DNA from 2 places in the Streptomyces sp. NPDC046303 genome. Region 2 is predicted to be linked to the other one. Evidence: predicted binding sites of a transcription regulator. Region 2 holds the regulator's gene; the other holds the start of a gene.
What was found. The regulator HrcA, encoded in region 2, represses chaperone genes, less so after heat shock. The targets are predictions, from matches to a motif close to TTNGCACTCNGNNNNNCNGAGTGCNAA.
Positions count from the first base shown of each region.

Region 1: the regulator HrcA is predicted to act here: its motif matches at 4,217-4,243, upstream of groL (chaperonin GroEL).

Region 1 covers NZ_JBVJFA010000013.1:89,793-97,529, reverse strand. Annotated here, with positions in the region: gene ACZ6I1_RS15895 (alpha,alpha-trehalose-phosphate synthase (UDP-forming)) at 1-569, opposite strand, end outside; gene ACZ6I1_RS15890 (glucosyl-3-phosphoglycerate synthase) at 616-1,566, opposite strand; SAM riboswitch class I at 1,752-1,903, shown strand; gene thrC (threonine synthase) at 1,897-3,195, shown strand; gene ACZ6I1_RS15880 (MoaD/ThiS family protein) at 3,232-3,507, shown strand; gene ACZ6I1_RS15875 (cold-shock protein) at 3,900-4,106, shown strand; gene groL (chaperonin GroEL) at 4,409-6,031, shown strand; gene ACZ6I1_RS15865 (GNAT family N-acetyltransferase) at 6,174-6,602, opposite strand; gene ACZ6I1_RS15860 (phosphoribosylanthranilate isomerase) at 6,630-7,244, shown strand; gene ACZ6I1_RS15855 (beta-glucanase) at 7,314-7,737, shown strand, end outside.
Region 2 covers NZ_JBVJFA010000014.1:164,577-172,313, reverse strand. Annotated here, with positions in the region: gene hemW (radical SAM family heme chaperone HemW) at 1-676, shown strand, start outside; gene ACZ6I1_RS17230 (DUF3097 domain-containing protein) at 791-1,609, opposite strand; gene ACZ6I1_RS17225 (MBL fold metallo-hydrolase) at 1,638-2,363, opposite strand; gene hrcA (heat-inducible transcriptional repressor HrcA) at 2,509-3,525, shown strand; gene dnaJ (molecular chaperone DnaJ) at 3,526-4,665, shown strand; gene ACZ6I1_RS17210 (nitronate monooxygenase) at 4,811-5,902, shown strand; gene ACZ6I1_RS17205 (16S rRNA (uracil(1498)-N(3))-methyltransferase) at 5,899-6,642, shown strand; gene ACZ6I1_RS17200 (histidine triad nucleotide-binding protein) at 6,707-7,066, shown strand; gene ACZ6I1_RS17195 (ribonuclease Z) at 7,069-7,737, shown strand, end outside.

The DNA.
Region 1 (7,737 bases), on a different contig from region 2:
AGCTGCTCCCGCACGTCGTCCGGGAGCATGTCCAGGAACGGCTTCGCCGCCCACGGCGTGTGCGTGAAGTGCCCGATCCGCAGGTCGGGCCGCAGCTCGCGCAGCGCACCCGGGACCAGCGCCAGCTGGTAGTCCTGCACGAGGACGTGCGCCCCCTGCCCCGCCTCCTCGGCCAGGGCCTGCGCGAAGGCCTGGTTGTACGCGGTGTACGAAGCCCAGCGCCGGCGGAACTCCGCGTCGAAGACCGGCTCGCGCGGGACGTCGTACAGGTGGTGGTGGGTGAACCACAGCACCGAGTTCGCGATGCCGTTGTACGCGTCGTCGTACATCGTGGGATCGATGTCCAGCATCCGGACGCCTGGCTCCGCGATCCCCCGCCGGACCGCCTCCCGGTCCGCGTCCGACAGGGCCGCGCAGATCCACAGCGCCTCCGGCTGCTCGGCGAGGGCCGCGGAGAGCCCGGAGACGAGGCCGCCCCCGCCGCGCCGGGCGCTGAGCGTGCCGTCGGTGTCGAGGGAGTACGAGAGCGGGCCGCGGTTGGCGGCGACGAGTACCTGAGATGCAGCCATGTCGCGAACCTAGCCCGGCCCGGCCTCGCGCAAACTTCCGAAGCCGTCAGGCCGCGCGGCGCAGGGCGTACTCCTCGATGCCCAGCATCGGCGGCCTCTCCTCGGTGTCCACCGGGTACGTGTGCGGCACGAACCCGTCCGGCCCCCGCTCGAACTGCGTCAGCTCCGGCCGTACCAGATGGCCCCGAGAGAGCCGCAGCTGCGCGGTGCGGTAGATCGCCGCGGCCATCCGGCCCAGCGCCTGCCCGTCCTGGTGGCGGTGGACCCGTACGCCCACGTCCACCTGGGCCAGCGCGTCCAGCCCGACCGTGTGCAGCGCGTCCACCAGCAGGCCGAGCTCGACGCCGTACCCGACGGGGAACGGCAGGCGTTCCAGCAGGGAGCGGCGCACGGCGTACTCGCCGCCCAGCGGCTGGACGAAGCCGGCCAGCTGCGGCCAGTGCAGGTTGAGCAGCGGGCGGGCCACCAGCTCCGTGACCCGGCCGCCCTGCCCGGGGGCGTCGCCGAGCGGGCGGTCGTACATGGCCTTGACGAACTGCACGTCCGGATCGGTCAGCAGCGGCCCCACGATCCCGGAGACGAAGGCGGCCGAGAAGTCCCGCAGATCGGCGTCGACGAAGCAGATGACGTCCCCGGTGGCGGCCAGCAGGGAGCGCCACAGCACCTCGCCCTTGCCGGGGAGCGCCGGGATCCGCGGCAGGATGTCGTCGCGGTGCACCACGTGCGCACCGGCCTTCGCCGCCACGTCCGCCGTAGCGTCGCTGGAGCCCGAGTCGATCACGATCAGCTCGTCCACCAGGGGAAGCGGCAGTCCCTCGATCAGCTCGCGCCGGATCACCTCGACGATCGCGCCGACCGTCGCCTCCTCGTCGAGCGCCGGCAGCACCACGCTGACCGTGGTCCCAGCTGCCCGTTTCCGCTCCAGCAGCTGGTCGAGCGGTCGGTCGGCGGCGGACCAGGAGCGGTCGGCCAGCCAGCGCTCCACCTCTTCCAGCACTCTGAGCACTCCTTGCGGCTTGGTCGGATTGACCGAAAAGTGATCCATCTCGCGGTTCGGACGCCTGTCTCAACCGCCCGGGCCTTCGGTTACAGTCTTGAACAACGCGAAGGACCACCGCATGCCGGGGGTCCTCGCGCACAAACGCACCGGCGCGCCACAGAGCGCGTGTGCCGGTGCCATACCGCTCATCCAGAGGGGCAGAGGGACACGGCCCGTTGAAGCCCCGGCAACCCTCCAGTCGGTTCTCGCGATGCGACAAGCATCCCGCGGGGCCCCGGCTAGGGAAGGTGCCAATTCCGTCTCATGGCGAAGTGCGCCATGGGGAAGATGAGGAGAAAGGGCCTCGCCATCATGGCTGCACAGACTGTTGCCACCTCTGTCGATCTCGGACCTGCCACCGGCCTCTCGTGCCGTGAGTGCGGTACCCGCTTCGAACTCGGCCCGATCTTCGCGTGCGCCGAGTGTTTCGGACCGCTGGAAGTGGCCTACGACCTTCCCACCGGTGACCCCGAGGCCCTGCGCGCCGCGATCGAGGCCGGCCCGAACAACATCTGGCGTTACGCGCCGCTGCTGCCGGTCCCCGCGGACGTGGCCTCCAAGCCCAGCCTGAACCCGGGCTTCACCAAGCTCGTGGACGCGCAGAACCTGGCCAAGGAGCTCGGCGTCACCGGCAAGCTCTACGTCAAGGACGACTCCGGCAACCCGACGCACTCCTTCAAGGACCGCGTGGTGGCCATCGCCGTCGAGGCGGCCCGCGCCTTCGGCTTCACCACCCTGTCCTGCTCCTCCACCGGCAACCTGGCCGGCGCCGTCGGCGCCGCGGCCGCCCGGGCCGGATTCCGCTCCTGCGTGTTCATCCCGCACGACCTGGAGCAGGGCAAGGTCGTCATGGCCGGTGTCTACGGTGGCGACCTCGTCGGCATCGAGGGCAACTACGACGACGTGAACCGCTTCTGCTCCGAGCTCATCGGCGACCCGCTGGGCGAGGGCTGGGGCTTCGTCAACGTCAACCTGCGCCCGTACTACGGCGAGGGCTCCAAGACCCTGGCGTACGAGATCTGCGAGCAGCTCGGCTGGCAGCTGCCCGACCAGATCGTCATCCCGATCGCGTCCGGCTCGCAGCTGACGAAGATCGACAAGGGCCTGCAGGAGCTGATCAAGCTCGGCCTCGTCGAGGACAAGCCGTACAAGATCTTCGGCGCCCAGGCCGAGGGCTGCTCCCCGGTGTCGACCGCCTTCAAGGCCGGTCACGACGTGGTCCGCCCGCAGAAGCCGAACACCATCGCCAAGTCCCTGGCCATCGGCAACCCGGCGGACGGCCCGTACGTCCTGGACATCGCGCGGCGCACCGGCGGCTTCGTCGAGGACGTCACCGACGAGCAGGTCGTCGAGGCCATCAAGATCCTCGCGCAGACCGAGGGCATCTTCGCCGAGACCGCGGGCGGCGTGACCGTCGGCGTGACGAAGAAGCTCATCGAGAACGGGCAGCTCGACCCGGCGCTGACCACCGTCGTCCTGAACACCGGAGACGGCCTCAAGACCCTGGAGGCGGTGGCCGCGGACAGCGGGCAGACCGCCACCATCCGCCCGAGCCTGGACGCGTTCCGCGCCGCCGGCCTGGCCTGACCCTCCCCCCTGTCCTACCGGAAAGGCAGTAGCGCCATGAGCGTCAACGTCCGCATCCCCACCATCCTGCGCACCTACACCGGCGGTCAGGCCGAGGTCCCCGCCGAGGGCGCGACCCTCGCCGAGGTCATCGAGTCCCTGGAGAAGAACCACCCGGGCATCGCCGCCCGCGTCCTCGACGACCAGGGCAAGCTGCGCCGCTTCGTGAACGTCTACGTCAACGACGACGACGTGCGCTTCGAGGGCGGGCTGCAGGCGGCGACGCCGGACGGTGCGGGCGTCTCGATCATTCCCGCCGTCGCCGGAGGCTGACCGACCGGACGTGCGCCAACCGTAATTACCCCCTCCGTTAATAAGCGGAGGGGGTAATTCTGTTTGATTGGGCGCGGTAGAGTTGGGGAAGTCCCCTCCGCTGCTCTTGCCCGCCGCATATGAACGGGTCGCGCGAGGGTCGACATCGGGTCAATGTGCAAGCGCGGTATGGGGCTTTGGCGAGATATGCCGGGCCCGAGTTGCCCTGGAATATGCCAGATTTTCACTCTATTTCCATGTTTCCCCGTGTCCAGAATTCTCGTCGGATTGACCTGTTGCAGACAGCACTGGCGCGGATACATTCAGCCTCGGTCGACGCGTTCCGACGCAAGTGATGACCCGGGACCGCGAAGTGCGTTCCTGCGCAAGGGCCAGTAATAGGGGAGTTAGGCATGGCTCAGGGCACCGTCAAGTGGTTCAACGCGGAGAAGGGCTACGGCTTCATCGCGGTCGACGGTGGTGCGGATGTGTTCGTCCACTACAGCGCCATCCAGATGGACGGGTACCGCACCCTTGAAGAGGGTCAGCGGGTCGAGTTCGAGATCTCGCAGGGCCAGAAGGGTCCGCAGGCGGACATGGTCAAGCTCGCACTCGGCTAGTCCTGGCGCGATCGACCGCCCACGCGTACATGAGGGGCCCACATCCCGGACACGGGATGTGGGCCCCTCGCGCGTTGCCGGTGTGTTCACCGGGGTGTTCCCCCAAGCCGCTTGCACTCGCGGGGGTCGAGTGCTAATCATTGGCGTTAGCACTCTCCAGGTGAGAGTGCTACTGAACGAGGACCGGGTCGGTGAGGCCCGCAGGGTCCGGCGGGAAGGAACCGCCGGGCACGCAGGCCGTCCGTCGCGGGCGCGGGCGCGGTCCAGGAGCAATCCACCGCTGTCCGGGAGGACCACTTCAGATGGCCAAGATCATTGCGTTCGACGAGGAGGCCCGGCGCGGTCTCGAGCGTGGGATGAACCAGCTCGCCGACGCCGTCAAGGTCACCCTTGGCCCCAAGGGTCGCAACGTCGTCCTTGAGAAGAAGTGGGGCGCCCCCACGATCACCAACGATGGTGTTTCCATCGCCAAGGAGATCGAGCTCGAGGACCCGTACGAGAAGATCGGCGCCGAGCTGGTCAAGGAAGTCGCCAAGAAGACGGACGACGTCGCCGGCGACGGTACGACCACCGCCACCGTGCTCGCCCAGGCGCTCGTCCGCGAGGGCCTGCGCAACGTGGCGGCCGGCGCCAACCCGATGGCCCTCAAGCGTGGCATCGAGAAGGCCGTCGAGGCCGTCTCGGGCGCCCTGCTCGAGCAGGCGAAGGATGTCGAGACCAAGGAGCAGATCGCTTCCACGGCCTCCATCTCCGCCGCTGACACCCAGATCGGCGAGCTCATCGCCGAGGCCATGGACAAGGTCGGCAAGGAAGGCGTCATCACCGTCGAGGAGTCGCAGACCTTCGGTCTCGAGCTCGAGCTCACCGAGGGCATGCGCTTCGACAAGGGCTACATCTCGGCGTACTTCGCCACCGACATGGAGCGTATGGAGGCGTCGCTCGACGACCCGTACATCCTGATCGTCAACTCCAAGATCGGCTCGGTCAAGGACCTGCTGCCGCTCCTGGAGAAGGTCATGCAGTCCGGCAAGCCGCTGCTGATCATCGCCGAGGACGTCGAGGGCGAGGCCCTGTCGACCCTGGTCGTCAACAAGATCCGCGGCACCTTCAAGTCCGTCGCCGTCAAGGCCCCGGGCTTCGGCGACCGCCGCAAGGCCATGCTCGGCGACATCGCCATCCTCACCGGTGGCACGGTCATCTCCGAGGAGGTCGGCCTCAAGCTGGAGAACGCCGGTCTCGACCTGCTCGGCCGCGCCCGCAAGGTCGTCATCACCAAGGACGAGACCACCATCGTCGACGGTGCCGGTGACAGCGACCAGGTCCAGGGTCGCGTGAACCAGATCCGCGCCGAGATCGAGAACTCCGACTCGGACTACGACCGCGAGAAGCTCCAGGAGCGCCTCGCGAAGCTGGCCGGCGGCGTGGCCGTCATCAAGGCCGGCGCCGCGACCGAGGTCGAGCTCAAGGAGCGCAAGCACCGCATCGAGGACGCCGTTCGCAACGCGAAGGCGGCCGTCGAGGAGGGCATCGTCGCCGGTGGCGGCGTGGCCCTGCTCCAGGCCTCCGCGGTCTTCGAGAAGCTCGAGCTGACCGGTGACGAGGCGACCGGCGCCAACGCCGTGCGCCTGGCCCTCGAGGCCCCGCTCAAGCAGATCGCCGTCAATGGTGGTCTCGAGGGTGGCGTCGTCGTGGAGAAGGTCCGCAACCTGCAGATCGGCTGGGGCCTGAACGCCGCGACCGGCGAGTACGTCGACATGATCGCCGAGGGCATCATCGACCCGGCGAAGGTCACCCGTTCCGCCCTGCAGAACGCGGCGTCCATCGCGGCCCTCTTCCTCACCACCGAGGCCGTCATCGCCGACAAGCCCGAGAAGGCCGGTGCCCCCGCGGGCGGCGGCATGCCGGGCGGTGACATGGACTTCTGATCGGCCCCGGCTCCGGCCACTGGTTGATCGGCTGTTCTCGAACGAGGGCGGCACTCCCCGGTACGGGGGGTGCCGCCCTCGGGCGTTCCGGCGTCGGATGCCGGTCGGAGGCCGATGCGAGGCCGATGCGAGGCTGATGCGGTCAGTCGAGCCGCTTCAGGAAGTACACGTCCTCGTGGCCGCCCGGGAAACCGGGGACGCGGGCCGTCTCCACGTAGCCGTGCCGGGCGTAGAACGCGGGCGCCTGGAAGGTGAAGGAAGACACCAGGATGGTCGCGCAGCCCCGGCGGCGGGCCTCCGCCTCCGCCGCGGCCAGCAGCTTGCCGCCCCAGCCGTCGCCCCTGCTGTCCTCCCGCACCCAGGTCATCCCGATGCCGGCGCGGTCGCCCCAGCTCCAGCCGCTGAGCCCGGCGACGAGCGCCCCGTCCGCGTCCGTGATCCGTACGGTGAACTCGGACTGCTCCTGCCCCGGCGTCGCCGCCTGGTTGAAGGCGTCCAGTTCCTTGCTCAGCCGCTCGTCGAGTCCGGCGTCCGGCCCGCCTATGGTGATCTCCACCCCGTTGTCGTCCATCCGGACATTCTGAGGTTCACTACCGATATGACGGAACCGTTCATCAAGATCTGCGGGCTGCGGACCGCGCAGGACGTCGACGTGGCCGTCGGCGCCGGAGCTCAGGCCGTCGGGTTCGTCTTCGCCCCCGGCAGCCCCCGTACCGTCGACGCCGCCACCGCGCGGGAGCTCGCCGCGCGGGTGCCGGCCGGGGTGCTCACCGTCGGGGTGTACCGCGGGCAGCCGCTCGACGAGGTGCGGCGGCTCACCGAGGAGAGCGGGGTGCGTGCCGTGCAGCTCCACGGGGACGAGGGGCCGGAGTACTACGAGGAACTGCGCGCGCCGGGGCGGACGCTGATCCGGGCCACCGCCGAACGCGTGGCGCGCTGCGGCGAGCTGGGCGAGGACCTGCTGCTGCTCGACGCCCCCGACCCGGGCTCCGGCAAGCCGTGGAACTGGGGCTCCGCGGAGTTCACCCCGCCCGGGGGGCGCTGGCTGCTCGCGGGCGGGCTCACCCCCGGCAACGTCCGGGAGGCCGTCGAGGCCACCGGCGCCTGGGGCGTGGACGTCTCCAGCGGGGTGGAGCGGGAGCGCGGGGTGAAGTCCCCCGAGCTGATCCGCGCCTTCATCGAGGCGGCGCGCGGACCGGTCGGCGATCGCTGACCGTATTCATATGATTACTCTGTGCGAGAAATTCGGTGTGGCCTGCTTCCCCGGGGGCAGAAAAAGCCCATGGTCACGGACACGCTCGCATGGCTGCGACGCCTGACGCGCCGCTTCGCTCCGGGCGGTGAGGGCGGCCGCGGACCGGTGCTGCCCTCGCCCCGCCGATCCCGCACCCTCGTCTTCACCGCCGACTTCTCCTCCGAGACCCAGTGGGTCGCGGGCCGCTCCTGGGCCTATCCCGACGGCGGCCCCACCAACCCGGGCGACAACAAGCTCGACCACCTCGTCGCCGACCCCGCCTACAGCCGCAGCGGCGTCTTCCGCGCGACGCCCCGTCCCGACGGCAACTGGGACACCGGCCTGCTCACCACCGAGGGCAGCGAGGAGGGCTTCGCGCTGCGCACTGGCGACGTCCTGGAGGCGCGGGTCAAACTCCCGGTGGAGGTCGGGGCGTGGCCCGCGATCTGGACCTGGCGGGACGGCGACCAGG
Region 2 (7,737 bases):
GGCGGGCTTCGAGCACGTCAACCTGGACCTGATCTACGGGACGCCGGGGGAATCGGACGAGGACTGGCGGGCGTCGCTCGCCGCCGCGCTGGGCGCCGGACCCGACCACGTCTCGGCGTACGCGCTGATCGTGGAGGAGGGCACCCAGCTGGCGCGGCGGATCCGCCGGGGCGAGGTCCCGATGACGGACGACGACGTGCACGCCGACCGGTACCTGATCGCCGACGAGGTCATGGCGGCCGCCGGGTACTCCTGGTACGAGGTGTCGAACTGGGCCTCCTCGGAGGCCGGGCGCTGCCTGCACAACGAGCTGTACTGGCGCGGCGCCGACTGGTGGGGCGCGGGGCCCGGCGCGCACTCGCACGTCGGCGGGGTGCGGTGGTGGAACGTCAAGCACCCGGGCGCGTATGCCGCCGCGCTGGCGGAGGGGCGGTCCCCCGGGGCCGGCCGCGAGCTCCTGTCCGAGGAGGACCGCCGGGTCGAGCGGATCCTGCTGGAGCTGCGCCTGGTGGACGGGGTGCCGTTGTCGCTGCTCGCGCCGGCGGGGCTGGCCGCGTCCCGCAAGGCCCTCGCGGACGGACTGCTCGAGGCGGGGCCGTACGGGGCGGGGCGGGCCGTACTGACCCTGCGGGGGCGGCTGCTCGCCGACGCGGTGGTCCGGGACCTGGTGGACTAGCCCCGCGGGCCGGCTGCCGGGGCTCCGCCCCGGACCCGCGTCGCCTCGCACGCCGGAGGGCTGGCACTGCCCCTGCGGGCCGGCTTCCCGGGGCTCCGCCCCGGACCCCGCGCCTCAAACGCCGGCGGGGCTGGAATCCGCCGTGACGTGGTCGATCAGGTGTTCCACCGAGCCCAGGAGGGTGGGTTCGAGGTCCTTGTAGGACGTCACCCGGGACAGGATGTGCTGCCAGGCGGCGCCGGTGTTGTCCGGCCAGCCCAGGGCGCGGCAGACGCCCGTCTTCCAGTCCTGGCCGCGGGGGACCGACGGCCAGGCCGGGATGCCCAGGGCGGACGGCTTCACCGCCTGCCAGACGTCCACGTACGGGTGGCCCACGATCAGCACGTCCGGGGAGGTCACCGACGCCGCGATGCGTGACTCCTTCGAGCCGGGGACGAGGTGGTCCACCAGGATCCCCAGGCGGGCGTCCGGGCCCGGGGCGAAGTCGGCGACGATCGCCGGGAGGTCGTCGATGCCCTCCAGGTACTCCACCACCACGCCCTCGATGCGCAGGTCGTCGCCCCAGACCCGCTCGACCAGCTCCGCGTCGTGGCGGCCCTCCACGTAGATCCGCCCGGCCCGCGCCACCCGCGCCCGCGCCCCCGGCACCGCGATCGAGCCCGAGGCCGTCCGCCGCGGCGCCGACGGCCCGCGCGCGGGCCGGGTGAGGGTGACCACGGCCCCGTCCAGCAGGAAGCCCCGCGGCTCCAGGGGGAACACCCGCCGCTTGCCGAAGCGGTCCTCCAGGGTCACCGTGCCCGCCTCGCAGGCCACCACCGCGCCGCAGAAGTCCGTACCGGCCACCTCGACCACGAGATCGGGCTCCGCCGCCACCTCCGGCACGGCCTTGGGGCGCTTCCACTGGGGGGTCAGGTCGGGGGAGTACTCGCGCATCCGGCCGAGCGTAGGAGAGGCGCGGCGGTCACGGTTGCGACACGCCGAAACGGGCGGCCAGTGTGGCGCGTTGCGCACGGACGAAGCCCGCGTCGACCACCGCTCCGTGACCCGGCACGTACAGTGCGTCGTCCCCGCCCAGTGCCAGCAGCCGGTCCAGGGCCGCCGGCCACTGCCGGGGCACCGCGTCCGGGCCGGCCGAGGGGTCGCCCGACTCCTCGACGAGGTCCCCGCAGAACACCGTCTCGCGCTCGCCCGGCACGAAGACCGCCAGATCGTGGCGCGTGTGGCCGGGGCCCACATTGGCGAGCAGTACCTGTACCCCGCCCAGCTCCAGCGTCCACTCGCCCGACACCAGGTGCTTCGGCACCACCATCAGGTCCGCGGCCTCCGCGGCCTCCGCCTCCGCCAGGCCGTGCCGCACCGCGTCCCCGCGCAGCTCCTCGCGGCCCGTGGCGAGCAGCGCGTCCAGCCCGACCGCCCCGTACACCTCGGCCCCGGAGAAGGCGGCCCCGCCCAGGACGTGGTCGAAATGGCCGTGCGTGAATGCGATATGGGTCACGTGCCGGCCGGTCAGCCGCTCGGCTTCCGCCCGCAGCCGCGCGCCCTCGCGCAGGCACGAACCGGGGTCGACGAGGAGGACGGAATCGTCGCCCACCACCAGTCCCGCCGTGCAGTCCCACACCGGCAGCCGCAGGCGTCCGGTCCGCCCGGTCAGCCTTTCCCAGCCCGCCTCTTCCCAACGCACGTCCATACCGAGACGCTACCTGGCGGGCCTCCCTTGCCAGGGTCTTACTACCCGGCCGTACACTGAGCGGGGGTTCTCTGGCACTCGAACGGCCAGAGTGCCAGTCAACAGGCAGCGAACAGGCAACGGACCACAGCTGGAGGTGTGCGCGATGCTCAGCGAACGCAGACTCGAAGTGCTGCGCGCCATCGTCCAGGACTACGTCGGGACGGAGGAGCCGGTCGGCTCCAAGGCGCTCACCGAGCGGCACCGGCTCGGCGTCTCGCCCGCCACCGTGCGCAACGACATGGCCGTGCTGGAGGACGAGGGCTACATCGCCCAGCCCCACACCAGCGCCGGCCGGATCCCCACCGACAAGGGCTACCGCCTGTTCGTCGACAAGCTGGCGGGAGTCAAGCCGCTGTCGACGCCCGAGCGCCGGGCCATCCAGAACTTCCTCGACGGCGCCGTCGACCTCGACGACGTGGTCGGCCGCACCGTGCGGCTGCTCGCGCAGCTGACCCGGCAGGTCGCCGTCGTCCAGTACCCGAGCCTGACCCGCTCGACCGTCCGGCACGTGGAGCTGCTCTCGCTCGCCCCCGCGCGCCTGATGCTCGTACTGATCACGGACACCGGGCGCGTCGAGCAGCGGCTGGTCGACTGCCCGAGCCCCTTCGGGGAGACCTCCCTGGCCGATCTGCGGGCCCGGCTCAACAGCAGGGTCGTGGGGCGCCGGTTCACCGACGTGCCCCCGCTCGTCCAGGACCTCCCCGAGTCCTTCGAGGCGGACGACCGCGGCACGGTGTCCACCGTGCTCGCGACGCTCCTCGAAACCCTGGTCGAGGAAGCCGAAGAGCGGCTGATGATCGGCGGCACCGCCAATCTCACTCGCTTCGGACATGATTTTCCCTTGACGATCAGGCCGGTGCTCGAAGCGCTGGAGGAGCAGGTCGTGCTCCTCAAGCTGCTGGGCGAGGCCAATGAATCGGAAATGGCCGTACGGATCGGGCACGAGAACGCCTACGAGGGGCTGAACTCCACGTCGGTCGTCTCGGTCGGTTACGGTTCGGGCGGCGAAACGGTCGCCAAACTCGGCGTGGTCGGACCGACCCGCATGGACTACCCCGGAACGATGGGAGCGGTACGCGCAGTGGCACGTTACGTCGGACAGATCCTGGCGGAGTCGTAAGTGGCCACGGACTACTACGCCGTTCTCGGCGTGCGCCGCGACGCATCGCAGGACGAGATCAAGAAGGCCTTCCGCCGCCTCGCGCGTGAACTCCACCCGGACGTCAATCCGGACCCGAAGACGCAGGAGCGCTTCAAGGAGATCAACGCGGCCTACGAGGTGCTCTCGGACCCGCAGAAGAAGCAGGTCTACGACCTCGGCGGCGACCCGCTGTCCTCCTCGGGGGGCGGCGGCGGAGCGGGCGGCTTCGGAGCGGGCGGCTTCGGCAACTTCTCCGACATCATGGACGCCTTCTTCGGCCAGGCCTCGCAGCGCGGCCCGCGCTCGCGGACCCGGCGCGGCCAGGACGCCATGATCCGCCTGGACCTGGAGCTGGACGAGGCGGCCTTCGGGACCACCAAGGACATCCAGGTCGACACGGCCGTCGTCTGCACCACCTGCTCCGGAGAGGGTGCCGCCCCCGGCACCTCCGCCCAGACGTGCGACATGTGCCGCGGCCGCGGTGAGGTCTCGCAGGTCACCCGGTCCTTCCTCGGCCAGGTCATGACCTCGCGCCCCTGCCCGCAGTGCCAGGGCTTCGGCACCGTCGTCCCGACCCCGTGCCCCGAGTGCGCGGGCGACGGCCGGGTCCGGTCCCGCCGCAGCCTCACCGTCAAGATCCCGGCCGGTGTCGAGAACGGCACCCGCATCCAGCTCGCGGGCGAGGGCGAGGTCGGCCCCGGCGGCGGCCCCGCCGGCGACCTGTACGTGGAGATCCACGAGCTGCCGCACCCGACGTTCCAGCGGCGCGGGGACGACCTGCACTGCACGGTCACCATCCCCATGACGGCGGCGGCCCTGGGCACCAAGTGCCCGCTGGAGACGCTCGACGGCATGGAGGAGATCGACATCCGGCCCGGCACCCAGTCCGGCCAGTCGATCCCGCTGCACGGGCGCGGCGTCACCCACCTGCGCGGCGGCGGGCGCGGCGACCTGATCGTCCACGTCGAGGTGACCACCCCGGGCAAGCTGGACACCCAGCAGGAAGAACTGCTGCGCCAGCTGGCGAAGCTGCGCGGCGAGGAGCGGCCCACCGGCCAGTTCGCGCCGGGCCAGCAGGGCCTGTTCAGCCGCCTGAAGGACGCCTTCAACGGCCGCTGACCGCCTGCGACCTTTGTCGACGAGCCCGGCCGGGGATGTCCCCGGCCGGGCTCGCCCTATGTGTTCCGGCCGCGCCGGGAAGCGGACTATGCCAGGCGAATGCCGTGATTCGGTCCGCTGAGCGGGACATGGCACGATGCAGTGCATGTCCTCGGCACCGAACGGTCTCTGCGCTTATCCGATCGTGCAGGCCCCCATGGCGGGCGGCGCCTCCTGTCCGCCGCTCGCCGCCGCCGTGTGCGAGGCGGGCGGACTGGGCTTCCTGGCCGGCGGGTACAAGACCGCCGACGGCATGTACCAGGAGATCAAGCAGGTGCGCGCGCTCACCCGGCGCCCGTTCGGCGTGAACCTCTTCATGCCGCAGACCGGTTACGTGGACCCGGCCGCCGTCGAGGCGTACCGCGGGCAGCTGGCCGGCGAGGCGAGCTGGTACGAGATCTCCCTGGCCGACGAGGACATCATCGGCACCTGCGACGACGGCTACGACGCCAAACTCGCCATCCTCCTGGAGGACCCGGTCCCGGTCGTCTCCTTCACCTTCGGCTGCCCCGCCCCGGCGGTCCTGGCCGCCCTGCGCACGGCCGGTACGTACACCGTCGTCACCGCGACCTCCGTCGAGGAGGCCCGCCGCGCGCAGGAGGCCGGTGCGGACGCCGTGTGCGTGCAGGGGGTGGAGGCCGGCGGCCACCAGGGCACCCACCGGGACGACCCGCAGGCCGACGGCACGGCGTCGGTGGGCCTGCTCGCGCTCGTGGCCCAGGTACGGGAGGGGGTCGCGCTCCCCATCATCGCGGCGGGCGGTCTCATGCGGGGCTCGCAGATCGCCGCGCTGCTCGCCGCGGGCGCGGAGGCGGCCCAGCTCGGGACGGCCTTCCTGGCCTGCCCGGAGTCGGGGGCGGACCCGCTCCACAAGAAGGCGCTGACGGACCCGCTGTTCGTACGGACCGAGCTGACCCGGGCCTTCTCCGGGCGGCCGGCGCGGGGCCTGGTCAACCGGTTCATGCGCGAGCACGGACCGTACGCCCCCGCCGCCTACCCGCAGATCCACCACCTGACCTCGGGACTGCGCAAAGCCGCCGCCGCGGCCGGGGACCCGCAGGGCATGGCCCTGTGGGCGGGGCAGGGGCACCGGCTCGCGCGGGCGCTGCCGGCCGGGGAGCTGATGGAAGTGCTGGCGGCCGAACTGGCCGAGGCACAGAGCACGTTGAAGGCAATGCAGATGAGGAGTGCGTCATGACCGCCCCGGTGTTCGTGGTCGAAGAGGTTCCGACGGGGCCGGAGTTCGTCCTGGACGGCCCGGAGGGCCGGCACGCGGTGTCCGTGAAGCGGCTGAACGCGGGCGAGGCGGTGGTCCTCACGGACGGCCGGGGCGGCTGGGCCGAAGCGGTCGTGAAGGCGGCGGAGGGCAAGGACCGGCTGGTCGTGACCGTGTCCGGGGTCTTCGAGGAAGCCGAACCGGCGGTCCGGATCACCGTCGTCCAGGCCCTGCCCAAGGGCGACCGGGGCGAAGTGGCCGTGGAGACCATGACCGAGACGGGCGTGGACGCGATCGTGCCGTGGCAGGCCTCGCGGTGCATCACCCAGTGGCGCGGCGACCGGGGGGCCAAGTCCCTCGCCAAGTGGCGCGCCACGGCCCGGGAAGCCGGCAAGCAGTCCCGGCGCGTCCGCTTTCCGGAGGTGGCCGAGGCCATGTCCACGAAGCAGGTGGCCGCCCTGCTGGCCGGCGCCGACCTGGCGATGGTCCTCCACGAGGACCGCGACACGCCCTCCGAGGCCCTGGCCGGGGCCGAGCTCCCGGCGGCCGGTTCCCTCGTGCTGGTCGTCGGCCCGGAAGGCGGGGTCTCCCCGGAGGAGCTGGCCGTCTTCGCCGACGCGGGAGCCCGCCCGTACCGCCTGGGCCGCTCCGTCCTGCGCACCTCCACGGCCGGCACCGCGGCGACGGCGGTCCTCCTGGCCCGCACCGGCCGCTGGAGCTGACCGAACTCCCGTCGCGCTCCGGGGATACGATGCCCGGAGCGATCAACGACACGGAGGCGAAGCGATGGCCGGGGAACCGCAGGCCGACTGCCTGTTCTGCAAGATCGTCGCGGGGAAGGTCCCGGCGACCGTGGTCCGGGAGACCGAGACGACCGTCGCCTTCCGGGACATCAACCCGCAGGCGCCGACACACGTCCTCATCATCCCCAAGGTGCACTACCCCGACGCGGCCTCGCTGGCCGCGGCCGAACCCGGCATCGCCGCCGACATCCTCGTCGAGGCCGGCCAGATCGCCCTCGACGAGAAGATCACCGACCACGGCTATCGGGTCGTCTTCAACACGGGCGCCGGCGCCGGCCAGACCGTCTTCCACACCCACGCGCACGTCCTTGGCGGCCGCGGCCTCCAGTGGCCCCCCGGATAACCGTGTCCGTACGCGAGTTCGTGGTGCTGGGCACCGCCAGCCAGGTGCCCACCCGCCACCGCAACCACAACGGCTACCTGCTCCGCTGGGACGGCGAGGGCATCCTCTTCGACCCGGGCGAGGGCACCCAGCGGCAGATGCTGCGCGCCGGGGTGGCCGCCCACGACATCAACCGGATCTGCGTCACCCACTTCCACGGTGACCACAGCCTCGGCCTGGCCGGGGTGATCCAGCGGATCAACCTGGACCGGGTCCCGCACCCCGTCACCGCGCACTACCCGGCCTCGGGGCAGAAGTTCTTCGACCGGCTGCGGTACGCCACGGCCTACCGCGAGACGGTGCTGCTGGACGAGGAGCCGGTGGCCGGGGACGGGATGCGGGAGCTGGCGCGCGGGGCCTCGTACGTCCTGGAGGCCAGGCGGCTCTCGCACCCGGTGGAGTCCTTCGGCTACCGGCTCACCGAACCGGACGGGCGCCGCATGATCCCGGAGCTGCTGGCCCGGCACGGGATCAAGGGGCCCGACGTGGGCCGGATCCAGCGCGAGGGGCGGCTGGGCGCGGTCACGCTGGAGGAGGTCAGCGAGCCGAAGCCGGGGCAGCGGTTCGCGTTCGTCATGGACACCCGGCTCTGCGAGGGCGTGGACGAGCTGGCCGCGGGCTGCGACCTGCTG